3 regions of the Actinomadura sp. NPDC049382 genome follow, and region 3 is predicted to be linked to each of the others. Evidence: riboswitches for the same ligand, from Rfam matches in the RefSeq annotation. Region 3 holds a riboswitch; each other region holds the start of a gene.

Region 1 (4,654 bases), on a different contig from region 3:
CAGGGCGATGGGGATGTTGATGTAGAAGACCCAGGGCCAGGACAGGTACTCGGTGATGACGCCGCCGAGGAACACGCCCGCGGTGCCGCCGGCCGGTGCCGCCGCGCCGTACAGGGACAGCGCCTTGGTCAGCTCGCGCGGCTCGGAGCCGAACAGCATCATCAGCAGCGTCAGCGCGGCGGGCGCGATGAGCGCGGCGCCGACGCCCTGGACGGCGCGTCCGGCCAGCTCCACGCCGACGTTCCCGGCGGCGCCCGCCATGGCGGACCCGGCGAGCAGGACGACCCACCCGGTGGAGAACAGCCGGCGGGCGCCGAACAGGTCCGACAGCCGGCCGCCGAGCAGCAGCAGGCCGCCGAACGCGACGACGTAGGCGTTGAACACCCAGGACAGGTTCTCCTGCGAGAACCCGAGATCCGCCTGGATGCGGGGCAGCGCCACCCCGATGATCGACGTGTCCATGATCACCATGAACTGAGCGGCCGCGATCAGCGCCAGCGCCCACCAGCGGCGCGCGGCGGGCGGTGCGGAACGTCCGGACATGACTCCTCCTTCTACCCCTAGGGGGTATATATCCAGCGGTCGCTTACCCTAGGGGGGTATAGTGCCCTGCGCAACCCCCGGCGCCCCGCGCTGATTCCCGAAACCTGAAGGAGCCCCGAAATGACCGCCCAAGACCGAGAAGGCCCCGCCCCCCACACCCCGCACACCGCCCACCCGCCCGGTGGGGCGTCTCACACCCCTGGGCAAGCCGGGCATGCGGGCGGGCATGGCGGGCATGGCGTCGGGTCGGTGTCGTGGGGGATGGCGGCTCAGGCGACGCTGCACTGCCTGACCGGCTGCGCCATCGGCGAGGTGCTCGGCATGGTGATCGGGACGGTGCTGGGGTGGTCGAACGTGGCCACGATCGTCCTGGCGGTCTTCCTCGCGTTCGTCTTCGGATACGCCCTGACCATGCGCGGCGTCCTCAAGGCGGGGCTGACGCTGCGCGCCGCGTTCGGCGTGGCGCTGGCCGCCGACACCGTCTCGATCGCGGTCATGGAAGTGCTGGACAACGCGGCCATGGTGGCGATCCCGGGAGCGATGGACGCCGGCCTGGCGGACCCCCTGTTCTGGGGTGCGCTCGCCGTGGCGTTCCTGCTCGCCTTCATCATCACCACGCCGGTGAACCGGTGGATGATCGGCCGGGGCAAGGGCCACGCCGTCGTGCACCAGTACCACCACTGACCCGGCGGACCGGTGCTCCGGCACAATGTGGGCAGGACGGAGGTGAGCGCGTGGCCGGACTGGGCGGGTCGCTCGAACGCTCCATCATGGACGTCCTCTGGGCGGCACCCGAACCACTGCGGGTGCGAGAACTCCTCGCGAAGCTCAACGAAGACTCCGACAAGGCGCTCGCCTACAACACCGTCCAGACCGTGGCCGAACGCCTGGCGCAGAAGGGGCTCCTACAGCGCACCCAGGACGGGACGGCCTTCCGCTACGGCCCGACCAGGGCGCGTGAGGAGTACGCCGTCGAGCTGATGCTGGACGCGCTGACCGACGCCCCCGACCACGGCGCGATCCTCGCCCGCTTCGCCGAGAGCGTCCCCGCCGAGGACGCCCGCCACCTGCTGGACGCCCTGCGCCGCCGGACGTCCGACGGCGACGAGGCGTGACGCCGTGATCGTCCTGGTCGGCGCGCTCGTCGCCTCGGCGGTCCTGCTGGGGTGCCTGGCCGGACCGGTCCTCGACCGGATCCGGGCCGGCGCCCTCGGCCCCCGGACGGCGGTCGCCTGCTGGACGGCCGCGCTCGCGGGCACCGTCATCGCCAGCGCCGGAGTCGTCGCGGTCGCGCTGATCTCGCCGCCGGGGCCCGGACACGGCCTGCTGACGCTGCTGCGCGACTGCCTGCCCCACCACGAGACCCAGGCGATGATCGCGGCGGCCGTGGCGAGCCTGGTCCTACTGGCGGCGTGCGGGACGAGGCTGGCCCGCGGGGTGCCGCGCCTGGTCCGGGCCCTGCGGCACCGCCGCCGCCACTGGGAGATGCTCCGCCTCGTCGCCCGCCCGCACACCCGGCACGCGGACGTCCTCGTACTCGACCACCCGGTGCCCGTGGCCTACTCCCTGTCCGCGCGCCGCCGCGCGATCGTGGTCAGCACGGGAGCCCAGGACGCCCTGAGCGCCGCCGAACTCGGCGCCGTCCTCGCACACGAGCGAGCCCACCTCCGGCAACGCCACCACGCACTGCTGCTCGTCCTGGACCTCGCCCACGCCCTCCTCCCTTGGCTGCCAACCGTCCGCCGAGCCAAGGCACGGCTACCGCTACTCCTGGAAATGGCAGCGGACGACACAGCGGCACACACCCACGGCCCACGAACCCTCGTCAAAGCCCTACACACACTCGCCTCACCACCCGGCGCCCCCAACGCGCCAGGTTCACTGGCAGCAACAGGCTCACAACCCTCATCCGAAGCGACCAGCGCCCCTTACAAAGCCGAACTCCACGACATTGGCGGAGTGGTCACCGCGCCCGGCCCGCTCGACGCGCCCGGCCCGCTCGACGCGACCGGCCCGCTTGCCGCGACCGGGTCGCGTGAAGCGGGCGGCATGTCATGCGGGCCTGGAACCCGTGACGTTTGCGGTGTGGTCGTCGAGACCGGCTCGTTCGGCGCGTGTGGAGAGTTGGGGGCGGTCGGGGCGGGGATGGACGCGCTGGCGGCGCGGGTGCGGCGGCTGGAGGCCGGTGAGCAGGTGAAGCCGCGTGGGGCGTTCCGGGTGGTGGCGCCGGTGTTCGTGGCGGCGGCGGTCGCGGTGCCTCTCGCGGGCGCGGCTCTCGCGATCGGTCGGCTGGCCCTGCTCTGCTGATGCGTCTGGGACGTTTGCTGTAATCCGCGGCTTGAGTGGCGAATGAGGCGGCTATCTCCTACGCTGCGTAGGAGCCACCGTGACGAGCCCCCGCCGGGGGCGGCGATGGCGACGCCGAATCCCGTGGCCCATCGGCCCGGGAACCGGGGACCCGATCTCCACTGGGGTGAGTCCGCTCCCTTCGCGGGGGCGGTAGGGCGACTCTGGCCCGAACCCGTCAGCTGACCCGGTAGGCGGCACAGAGGAGGACGACCGCATGCAGCGACGCGCTGCCGTCATCGGCACGCCGAAACGCCGCACCCGCACCCCCCGAACCGTCACGGCATGGGCGATATCGGCCGCCGTGGCCGCGGCGCTCCTCGCACCGGCGCCCGCCTCCGCCGAGCCCGAGCCGTCCCGCCGGGAGCTGACCGCGCAGCAGAAGAAACTCGCGGACGACGCCGAGAAGCTCAGCGAGCAGTACAACGGCCTGCGCGAGCGGCTGAAGCAGGCCCAGCGCGCCGCCAAGGTGGCCGAGGGCAACGCCGCCCGCCAGAAGAAGGCGCTGGACGACGCCCGCGCCAGGATCGTCAAGCTCGCAGCGGACAGCTACAAGAACGGCCCGGCGGACCCTGCCGTCGCCTTCGCCTCCGCCAAGGACCCGCAGAGCGTCCTTGACCGGTCGGCCACGCTCAACTACTTCGCCCGCCAGGACGGCGACCGCGTCGCCCACCTGCTCCAGACCATGCAGGCCGCCGAGCGCTCCCGCAAATCGGCCGAAGCGCGCGCGAAGCAGGTGCGCGAACTCACCGACGAGGCCAAGAAGAAGCGCAAGGAGCTCCAGGCCAGGCTCAAGAAGGTCGAAGCCAAGCTGGGCGTCGGCACTCCCATCCGAGGCAACGGCGGGCCCATCCCCAACGTGGACCCGGGCGGCGCCTCCGCCAAGGCCATGACCGCCGTTCGGGCCGCCCTGAGCCAGCTCGGCGTGCCCTACTCCTGGGGCGGCGGCACCGCGTCCGGCCCGTCCTACGGCACCGCGCAGGGCGCCAACATCAAGGGCTTCGACTGCTCCGGCCTGACCCTGTACGCCTACGCCCAGGTCGGGATCAACCTCCCGCACTACACCGGCGCCCAGTACAACGCGGGCACGCACGTGTCCATGTCACAGCTCAGGCCCGGCGACCTGGTGTTCTTCCACGCCGACCTGCACCACATGGGGCTTTACATCGGCAACGGCAAGATGGTCCACGCTCCGCAGACCGGCGACGTGGTCAAGATCAGCCCGCTCGCCGGACGGCCCTTCGCCGGCGGCGTCCGCGTCGCCTGACACGCTTCCCCCGACCGGCGTCCCCGCCACCCGTCCCGGGTGACGGGGACGCTTCCATTCAGGGACCGGCTCCTTTGCCACGCCGGTCGAGTGCCTTGCCGGATGTTTTGGCTACACTGGGGCCCGGCGAAGGGGAGTAGTCCTGTAATACCGCTGGTCGACACGCTGGACGTCCTTGGACGTCCCGGCCATCGGGCCCCGCGAAGGGGTGGACGAGACCTTCGGCCACGGCATGACGTGGCCCGTGCGACCGTGCGGGCCGTCCGATCGTGCCGGGCCGAGTGGTCCTCCCGTCGCCCGCCAGGGTGCCGGCCGAAGTCCGCGGCCCGGCCCCGTAAGAAGGCACCGCCCATGACCCTGGACCCGCTCGCGATCCTCACCGCGTTCGGCTTGATCTTCCTCGCCGAGCTGCCCGACAAGACGATGTTCGCCTCACTGGCCATGGGCACGCGCATGCGTCCGCTCTACGTGTGGTTCGGCACGTCCACGGCGTTCATC
Region 2 (4,654 bases), on a different contig from region 3:
CCGGGTCGGTCAGGGCCTCCCAGAGCCGCTCGGGCGTGGACTTGATGTAGGTCGTGTACACGAAGGCGTCGCTGCCGTCCATCGGCCCCTGCTCCAGTGCTGTCTTGAGATCGGTGAGCGCGTTGACGCGCTCCTGGTCGTAACGCCTGATCCAGCGCTCGGCGATCGCGTTGATCGGTGCGGCGTTGAGGTAGTGCAGCTTCTCCCGGCCGCGCCGCGCCGCCACCACCAGATGGGCGTCCTCCAGCACGGACAGGTGCTTGCTGATCGACTGCCGGCTCGTGCCGAGGCCCGCGCACAGCTCGCGCAGGCTCTGCCCGTTGCGCTCGTTCAGCCGGTCCAGCAGCTTGCGCCGGGTGGGATCGGCCAGCGCCCGGAAGACCTCGTCCATCCTCGCCGTCTCCCCGCTCCCGCTCGACCACCGCCATGATAGGCAACCGCAGGACTGCACTTCAACGCCGACGCGGGGGCCCGGCCGCGCCCCTGCGGGACACCGCCCGGCGCCGCCCGGCCGCCGGAAACCCGGCCACATGCGGTACTTGCGGAACCGCCCGTCCGATTTGAGCATGAACGGACGGAGGAGTGCATGGATGACCGAACCGAGCAGGCAGTCAGGCGCGTCATCGACGCGATGCGGCAGAACCTCGGCGAAAGGATCACCATCGACGACATGGCGCGCATCGCCATGTTCAGCAAGTTCCATTTCTGTCGCGTTTTCCGAGAATCCACCGGCATGTCACCGGTGAGATTCTTCTACGCGCTCCGATTGGCGGAGGCCAAGCAGCTTCTGGTCGGCACATCGCTGTCCATCGCCGACATCGGAACCCGTGTCGGATACGCCAGCACCGGCACTTTCAGCTCCCGTTTCAAGTCGACCGTCGGCGTCCCGCCGAGCGTCTACCGCGCGACGGGAGGCGACGCCGTCCGGGCGGCCGACGCGCTGCGCCGCCGGGCCCGGACCGGGCACACCACCATCCGCGGCGCGGTCTCCTGCCGGGACGCCTGGCACGGCGGCCCCGTCTTCGTCGGCCTGTTCCGCGAGGCCGTCCCCACCGGCCTCCCGGCCCGCTGCTCGATCCTGCCCGCGCCGGGCGCCTTCGCGCTGACGCACGTCATGCCTGGTAGATGGCATGTCCTCGCCTACTCGCCCGCCCCGGGACCGGACGGGGCCGCCGAGGACGCGCTGGTCGGCGCCGCCGGCCCGCTCATGATCAGGCACGGCACCGCCGTGCGGACGGCCGAGGTCCGGCTGCGCCCGCTCAGCCCCTACGACCCGCCCGTCCTGCTCGCGCTCACCGCCCCCGACGCGGCCCGCGAACTGACGTCCTGACGTCCCGGCGCCCGGCGCCCCGTCCCCGCGATCGAGCAAGTGCGAAGAAGCACCGCCCAGAACGAGCCCGCATACTGAGAGCCGGATCACTCCCCTCCACTCGGAAAACCCCCGCGCACGGAAAAGACCCGTGCACCGAGTCCGCGCCGTGAATCGCTCACGCCCCCAGGGAATGACATGCCTCAAGATCAGAGCCACACCCTGCCCACGCCGCGCCCGGAAAAGGCGGCACCCGTGACGACCGGAACCTCCCTTTTCGTCACCGGCCATTTCCCGCGCCGCCGCACACTGATCATTCTGCTCAGCGCGGGCGCCGGATTCCTGCTGACGGTCATCTGGTCGGCGGAGTTCGTCGACCAGACGATCGGGGACAACGTCGCCGGCACGCTCCTCGGCCATGACGCGAAGGGGACGCCGATCGCCGGGATCGCCGCCGGGATCGCCTTCGCCTTCGCGAGCGGGCTCGCCGGCTCGTTCACGGCGTGCAACGTGGCCGCGTTCAGCACGGTCGCGCCGCTGCTCGGCGGCACCGGCGGCCGGTGGGACCGGCTCGCCGGGACGCTCCGGCCGCTCGGCTGGATCGCGCTCGGCATGGTGACGGTGTCGGCCGGCTACGGCGCGATCGTCGGCCTGGCGGGCACCGGCATGCCGCAGTTCTCCACCGCCGAGAGCACCCCCGGTTCGCTGTCCGCGCGCAGCGTCCAGTCCATGGTGGTGTTCGGCGCGATCGGGCTGGCGATGATCTACATGGGGGCCGCCGCGCTCGGCGTCGTCCGCGACCCGTTCGCCCGGGTGGCGCGCCGCTTCCCCAACGCTCCGCTGGTCTTCATGGGCGCGCTGATCGGCGGGTTCCTGATCGGCCGCCCCTACCCGCTGTTCCGGCAGCTCTTCCGCGACGCGGCGGAGAGCCACAACCCGCTGTACGGGGCCGCCGCGTTCGTCCTCCAGTCGGTCGGCAACATCGTGATCATGGCGGTGCTGTTCCTGCTGCTCGCCCATCTCGCGGGCCGCCGGCTGAGCCGCTGGCTGGCCGCCGATCCGCGCCGCGTCGCGGTGCTGACGGCGTCCTCGCTGATCGTGGCCGGGGTCTTCAGCCTCCTCTACTGGGACGTGCGGCTGCTCGCCCGCCGGGAGATCATCCCGTGGTATCCGGTGGCCCCCTGGTCGTGACGCCGGACGGCCGCCGATGCGGGCGCCGCCGGGCGCCCGCATCGCCCGTCCGCAACCGCTTCCGGGCGGTTGAGCTGGGTGTTTGATTTTGCTGGGGTTTGCCTTCGCTTGGTGATCCGAGTAGCTTGGCCCCCGCCAAGGCGCTCACCAGGCGTTCTTGTCCCACCTGGCACCGAGCCGGTGGGGGCGGCGCGCCCCACGCGTCGCCCGGCGGCACCTCCCATGCACGCCGCCCGCGCCCTGAACGGGCCCTACAACAGCAGCGCCGCTCCCTCTCGCAGCGGCACCCGCCGAGTCCGCCACAGCGCGGAGCCGGGGACCCACCCTCGTGCACTGGGGTGAATCGGCCGTTTCACCGGCCGTAGGGCGACTTCCACGTCCGAACCCGTCAGCTAACCCGGTAGGCGGCCCATGGAAGCAAGGAGTCCCCCTTGACAGGCAAGCACAGCACGGGCAATCACAACTCGGGCAACGACAGCACGGGCAAGAAGAGCAGGAAGCCGGGTCTTTTCGGGCTGAGCCCGCGCGCCAACGGCGCGATCCTCGGCCTCGCCGCGATCGGCGTGGCCGCGACGACCCTCCAGGCGACGGCCGGTTCGTCCGAGTCGGGCACGTCCGTCGCGTCCGTCCAGAGCATCCCCCAGCAGCGCTCCGCCGAGGCGGAGCCGCGCACGGACCCGGAGAAGGGCTCCGGGTCGTCCGCCAAGCCGGACGAGACCGACAAGCGCTCGAAGGTCATCGAGCTGGCGAAGACGTGGAACCCCCACAGCAGCCGGCGCGTGCCCTACAGCCAGACCGACTACCACAACGGGTACCGCACCGACTGCTCCGGCTTCGTCGCGATGACCCTCGGGCTCGCGAAGCCCGGGCCGAACACCGTCGGCCTGACGTCCTCGCGCTACACCGAGCGCATCAAGATGTCGGAGCTCAAGAAGGGCGACCTCGTGATGGACGCCGAGGGCACCAACACGACGCGCCACGTCGTCATCTTCGAGAAGTGGGCCGACAAGGCGCACACGTCCTACTGGGCGTACGAGCAGCGCGGCCGGTACGGCACCGACTACCGGACGCGCGACTACGGCCTCGACTCGGGCAGCGAGTACAAGGCGTACCGGCCGAAGAAGCTCAGCGGAGCTTGATGGCGACGCCGGCCATCCCGAGCTGCTCCCCCGGAGCGAGGTGGTCCGGGTCGACCGGGCCGTCGGGACGCCACAGGGCCGTGTAGGTCACACCGGGTTCGACCAGTTCGAAGTCACCGAACTGGGCCTCGATCTCGGCGGGCGTGCGCGCCCAGCCCTCTTCCAGGTTCTCTCGTGTGATGCGGGCCAGCTCCTGTTGCTGGGGCAGGCCCGTGTCCACGAGGGACGTCATGAACAGGTGGCTGCCGGGCGCCAGGACGTCGCGGTAGGCGGCGACGACGCCGTCCACCACGTCCGGCGACAGGTAGTGCAGCATCCCGACCATCATGACGACGGCCGGGCGGGAGAAGTCGATGAAGCCGTCGACGACGGGGTCCGACAGGACGGCCGCCGGGTCGCGGACGTCGCCGACCATCACCCGCGTGGCGTCGTTGTTGGCCAGGATCGCCCGCCCGTGGACGGAGACCAGCGGGTCGATGTCGACGTAGACGACGCGGGCGTCCGGGTTCTCGCGCTGGGCGACCTCGTGGGTGTTCTCGACCGTGGGCAGCCCGCTGCCGAGGTCGAGGAACTGGTCCATGCCGGCTTCCCGCGCCAGGTAGCGGACGCCCCGGACGAGCACCTTGCGGTTCTCGACCGCGGATTCGCGCAGGCCCGGGATCAGCGCGGCCGTCTGGTCGGCCAGCGCGCGGTCGGCGGCGAAGTTGTCCTTGCCGCCGAGGAGCGCGTCGTAGGCGCGCGCGATGGTGGGCTTGTCGAAGTCCAGCTCGGCCGGAGGCCACTCGTCAGCCATGCCGCCATCGTAGATCGTTACGCCCGGAGAGTGGGCCGAAATCCCCACTCTCCGGGCTTTTCGGTCAGGTGTCGCGCATCGCCCTGATCGACTCCTTCAGCGAACCGACCGTGGCCATGACCGCCGTCGGCTCGTACCCGCAGTGGGCCATGCAGTTCGCGCAGCGCGGGTCGCGCCCCCGGCCGTAGGAGTCCCAGTCGGTCTCGTCCAGCAGTTCCTGGT
Region 3 (4,654 bases):
CGGGGGCGAATCCGGCGGGCCGCAGGGGCCATCCCGCACGCGGTGACGGTGGCGGGCCGGGGCCTCATTGCCCCTGGCCCATGGTGGTCAGGCGCTTTCGCGGATCACCAGTTCGGGGCGCTGGACGACCTGCCGGTGCTGGTGCGACTTGCCCTCGCCGATCTCCGCCAGCGCCAGTTCGGCGGCCTCCCAGCCCAGCTCGCGGCGCGGCTGCCGGATCGTGGTCAGCGGGACGGCGGCGCTCGCGGCCAGCTCGATGTCGTCGTAGCCGATGACGGCGATGTCGTCCGGGACGCGGACGCCGAGCCGGGTCAGCTCGTTGATCAGCCCGATGGCCAGCAGGTCGTTGGCGCAGAACACGCCGTCCGGCCGCGGGGACAGGGCCATGACCTCGTGGGCGGCGGCCTGGCCCTCGGTGGGGCTCAGGGCGTCCTGGACGAGCGTGGCGGGCTCGCCGAGACCCGCCTCGACGAGGGTGCGGGCGGCGCCGTCGCGGCGGTCGACGCAGGGCAGCGGTTCCGGGACGCCCGTCACGAACACGATCCGCTCGCGGCCGATGCCGAGCAGCCGCGCGGCGGCGATCTCCCCGCCCGCGAAATGGTCGACCCGGGCCGAGCACGCGTCGGCCGAGTCGCGGTCGATCACCACGACGCTCATGCCCGCGGCGCGCAGCCGGGAGATGTCGCCGGGGTTCCCCCCGACGGGGATGATCAGGACCCCGGCGGCCTGCTGCTCCTCCAGGAGCTCCAGCGAACGGCGCTCCTTGGCGGACGAGTGGTCGCTGGAGAGCCAGAGGGCGTCGTGGCCCGCCTCGTTGAGGGCCGCCTCGGCGCCGCGCGCGACATCGGACGCGTACGGGTTGGCGAGGTCCTCGACGACGATGCCGAAGGCGCGCCGCGGCTGATCGCCGAACTCGCCCGCGGTGCGCTCGGGGCGCCGCCGGAGCCGCCGCGCGGACTCGTTCCGCACGAATCCGAGCTCCTCGATCGCCGCGCGGACACGGTCACGGGTAGCTTCGGCCACGAGGTCTGGCCGGTTTAGGACATTCGAAACGGTCCCAACTGAGACTCCAGCCCGCCTCGCGACCTCACGAATACTGGTCTGTGGCAACTCGCTCCTCGTCCCGACCCAGGAGTGTTTCCCCAGGTAGTGGAGTTATGCGCGGTACAGAGCAAATCGAGCGACTACGGAACGTCGCCGATCGGACGCATACCGCATTTGGACAGCGCTTGACGGGCCGGATCCGGCCGCCTAGCGTTCCGAGCCGAAGCGTAGCTTGAAACGATTCACGATCTTGCTCAGCGGCAAGACGCGGCGAGTCCGACGAGGAGGGCCGGATGCGGATGGCTGGCGATCTCATCCCGTCTCCCTCGGACGACCAACGAGTGAATCGTCACCCGGAGTTCCCCCGTACGACCCCGCAATCGGCCAGGCGGCCACCTCCGGCCAAGCTCGTGAGACAGCAAAGGAACCCGATGATCTAAGTCCGGAGGGCTCCGGACCCGGCAACCCAACGCGCGTACAGATCGAGGCCCAACCCGTGCCTGTGCAGCGGACGGCTGCATCCCCGCGGTCATCACCACGGACGAGGGAGGACGGAGTGGAAACAGCCACACTCGCACGTCGTGGCACCGACGATTTCGGGCTGAGCGAGGAGGAGATCCGGCTGCTCGCCCAGATCGCGAGCGGTGTCACCGCCGATGTGGCGGCACGCAAGCTGGAGCTGAGCGCACGGACCTTGCGGCGCCGGTTGCGGACGATCTGCGACCGGCTGGAGGTCAACACTCCTATCGAGGCCGTGGTGTGGGCGGCCCGGAGGCAGCTCATCTAGCCGGCTTCACCCCCCGACGCTCGCCAGGGGACGGGCGAGCGTCACCGAGAGATCCAGGCGGCGAACCGAACTCCGTCCGACCCCGCAGCGGCGGCGCCGGCGCCCTGGCAGGTAGGTCCCTGCAGGTGGCGTCGCCGCGGACGGCGTTCAACCCCCATGGATCCCCTAGTCATGCGCACATCCGCAGTCGCACATCCGCGGAGTAGGCGCACACCCACTCAGTCCTGCGCACACTCGTATTGCGCATGCGCTTCGGTGGCGTCCGGGACCGGGCGTGGGCCGGGTCAGGCGACGCGGACGCCGCCCGCGAAGGGCCGCCCGTCCATGGAGGCGATCTTCACGACGTCGCCGGTGTGCGGCGCGTGGATCATCTTGCCGCCCCCGATGTACATCCCCATGTGGTGCAGGTCGGCGTAGAAGAACACGAGGTCGCCCGGCTGGAGCTGGCTGCGCGACACGTGGGTGCCGGCGTTCCACTGGCTGCCGGTGTAGTGCGGCAGGTTGATGCCGACCTGCTTGTAGGCCCACATCGTCAGGCCGGAGCAGTCGAATGTGCTCGGCCCGGAGGCGCCCCAGACGTACGGGCGGCCGAGCTTGCCCATCGCGTACCGCAGCGCCTGGGCGGCCTTGCCGGTGCCGATGACGGGGAGCTTCGCGAGCTGGGATGGGTCCCGCTTGACGATCGTGCCGCGGACCTTCTCGTAGGCGTCGGTGACCTTCTTGCGCTGCGCGTCGAGCTGGGTCCGCAGCTGCTTGACCTGCGCGGCGCGCGATTCGGCGGACTTGCGGGCGCGCTGGGCGGCCTGCATCGCCTGCATGAGGCCGAGCACCTTGGTGCTGTCGCGCTTGGCGAAGTAGTTGAGGGTGGCGGCCTGGTCGAGGACGGCCTGCGGGTCCTGGGAGGCGACGAACGAGACCGTCGGATCGGAGCCGCCCTGCATGTAGCTGGTCGCGGCGAGGGTGCCGACCTTCTGCCGGATCGCCTGGAGCGACTTCTCCTGCCGCTCGGCGTTCTCGGTGGCGACCTCGGCGGCGCGCTTGGACTGCGCGAGCTTCACCTTCAGGCCGTTGTACTGCTCGGTGAGCTGCTCCAGCTGGTCGGCGAGCTTGAAGGCCTGGGAGCGGAGTTCTTTGGTGGACGGCTCGGGATCGGCGTGCGCGACGGCGACGGTGTGCGGAGCGGCCGTCAGCGCGACGAGCGCGCCGGCCACGGTGACCGCGCGGCCGCGGAAGCGTCGAAGGGAAGCAGACCGCGAGTGCTGCACGAGTTCTCCTCTCCTCGACCGCCTACCGGGTTAGCTGACGGGTTGGGGCCGGAGCAGCCCGTCCGCGAGCGTGCGCGGGCCAGGCCGCGGCGCTGCGGATTCACCCCTGACGGCGGCCGCTTCGGGGCAATCCCCGGAAACGCTCCGAAAGTGGGTCCCCGGCTCCCCGGGGCGCTGGTTCGCGGCCCGTGGACTCGGCGGTTCGGCCTCCGTTCTGCGGGTGGCCGATGTCAGCGATGGACACTAACGGAATGCGGATTGGATGCCAACCAGATCCTGTGAAGTCGCAGGTCGGACGGGCGGGGCGCGCTTCCGCCGGCGGCCTCCGCGGGCGCTCGGCGATGTGTTCTGGGTCACTTTTCAGCGGCGCGAGCGGCCTATCTAGTCGCTTTTATCTAGTCACCCTTCTGTCGTGCTCACCACGCGTATGCGCACGCCGACGTTCGGCAAGGTCCGGTGTTCGATAATCTCGCCTGTTTGTGGAGGTCGTGATCCGGCGTGCCCGTACCGCCGATGTCCAGGAGATCCGCAGGCTGGTCGATCTGTACGCCGGGTCGGGGCGACGCCTGCTGAAGAAGTCGACGGTCAAGCTGTACGAGGACGTCCAGGAGTTCTGGATCGCCGAGGACGTCCAGGACGGGACGCCCGGGCGCGTCGTGGCCTGCGGGGCCCTGCACGTCATGTGGGAGGACCTCGCGGAGGTTCGCTCCGTCGCCGTGGACAAGGGGTACGGCGGACGCGGCATCGGCCACCGCATCGTCGCCCGGCTGCTGGAGACGGCGCGTGAACTCGGCGTGCGGAGGGTGTTCTGCCTTACCTTCGAGGTGGACTTCTTCGCGCGCCACGGCTTCGAGCAGATCCTCGGTACACCGGTGTCGCCTGAGGTGTATGAGGAGCTTCTCCGCTCTTACGACGAAGGCGTGGCAGAGTTCTTGGACCTCGACCGGGTCAAGCCGAATACGTTGGGCAACACCCGGATGTTGCTTCGCCTGGAGGACTGCCCCAAATGAGCGATTCCCCCCACCGCGGACGGCGTTACCAACCGCCGCAGGGCCAGGGTGCCTACGGTCCCCCGCCCCCGTACCAAGGTCCCCAGTGGCAGCAGCAGCCACAGCACCAGCAGCCACAGCAGCAGTGGCAGCAGCCCCAGCAACCTCAGCAGGACTGGGGGCGCTCCTACGAGCCGTCCTACGACCAGTACGGCGACTCCCAAGGCTCCTATGGTTCCCAGGGCAGCGAGATGGAGTTGGCGCCCATTCACCGCAGGGCCGGCGCCAGGGTCATCGACAACGCCCTCGTCGCCGTCTTCGGGTTCGCGCTCATCCTGCCCGTGACGGTCGCCGCGTTCGGCCTGGGCGGTGAAGGCGGCAACGACGAGGAAGAGGCCGGCATCTGGAACTGGCCCATCATCTTCACCCTGTTCTTCGTCATGTCCGTGCTGCCGTTCCTCTACGAGGCCGTCCAACTGTCCATGTGGGGGCGGACGCTGGGCAAGCGGATCCTGGGCCTGGGCATCGTGCAGGCCCGTCCCGCGGGTGAGCCGATGAGCACGACGCAG

What was found. Region 3 has a riboswitch for cyclic di-AMP ahead of AB0K34_RS36295 (NlpC/P60 family protein). Riboswitches for the same ligand answer to the same signal wherever they lie in the genome.
Region 1: it holds a riboswitch for cyclic di-AMP, as region 3 does, so the genes downstream of both, AB0K34_RS00010 (NlpC/P60 family protein) here and AB0K34_RS36295 (NlpC/P60 family protein) in region 3, are expected to answer to the same signal.
Region 2: it holds a riboswitch for cyclic di-AMP, as region 3 does, so the genes downstream of both, AB0K34_RS34750 (C40 family peptidase) here and AB0K34_RS36295 (NlpC/P60 family protein) in region 3, are expected to answer to the same signal.

The regions. Positions count from the first base shown of each region.
Region 1 is NZ_JBFARO010000001.1:611-5,264, reverse strand. Features, by position in the region: gene AB0K34_RS00030 (MFS transporter) at 1-543, opposite strand, end outside; gene AB0K34_RS00025 (DUF4396 domain-containing protein) at 805-1,227, shown strand; gene AB0K34_RS00020 (BlaI/MecI/CopY family transcriptional regulator) at 1,278-1,658, shown strand; gene AB0K34_RS00015 (M56 family metallopeptidase) at 1,663-2,850, shown strand; cyclic di-AMP (ydaO/yuaA leader) riboswitch at 2,953-3,101, shown strand; gene AB0K34_RS00010 (NlpC/P60 family protein) at 3,107-4,156, shown strand; gene AB0K34_RS00005 (TMEM165/GDT1 family protein) at 4,508-4,654, shown strand, end outside.
Region 2 is NZ_JBFARO010000095.1:2,787-7,440, forward strand. Features, by position in the region: gene AB0K34_RS34735 (metalloregulator ArsR/SmtB family transcription factor) at 1-391, opposite strand, end outside; gene AB0K34_RS34740 (helix-turn-helix domain-containing protein) at 587-1,330, shown strand; gene AB0K34_RS34745 (hypothetical protein) at 1,565-2,500, shown strand; cyclic di-AMP (ydaO/yuaA leader) riboswitch at 2,779-2,923, shown strand; gene AB0K34_RS34750 (C40 family peptidase) at 2,932-3,639, shown strand; gene AB0K34_RS34755 (SAM-dependent methyltransferase) at 3,626-4,432, opposite strand; gene hpnH (adenosyl-hopene transferase HpnH) at 4,497-4,654, opposite strand, start outside.
Region 3 is NZ_JBFARO010000106.1:3,036-7,689, reverse strand. Features, by position in the region: gene AB0K34_RS36305 (LacI family DNA-binding transcriptional regulator) at 88-1,110, opposite strand; gene AB0K34_RS36300 (LuxR C-terminal-related transcriptional regulator) at 1,601-1,831, shown strand; gene AB0K34_RS36295 (NlpC/P60 family protein) at 2,116-3,096, opposite strand; cyclic di-AMP (ydaO/yuaA leader) riboswitch at 3,100-3,306, opposite strand; gene AB0K34_RS36290 (amino-acid N-acetyltransferase) at 3,570-4,106, shown strand; gene AB0K34_RS36285 (RDD family protein) at 4,103-4,654, shown strand, end outside.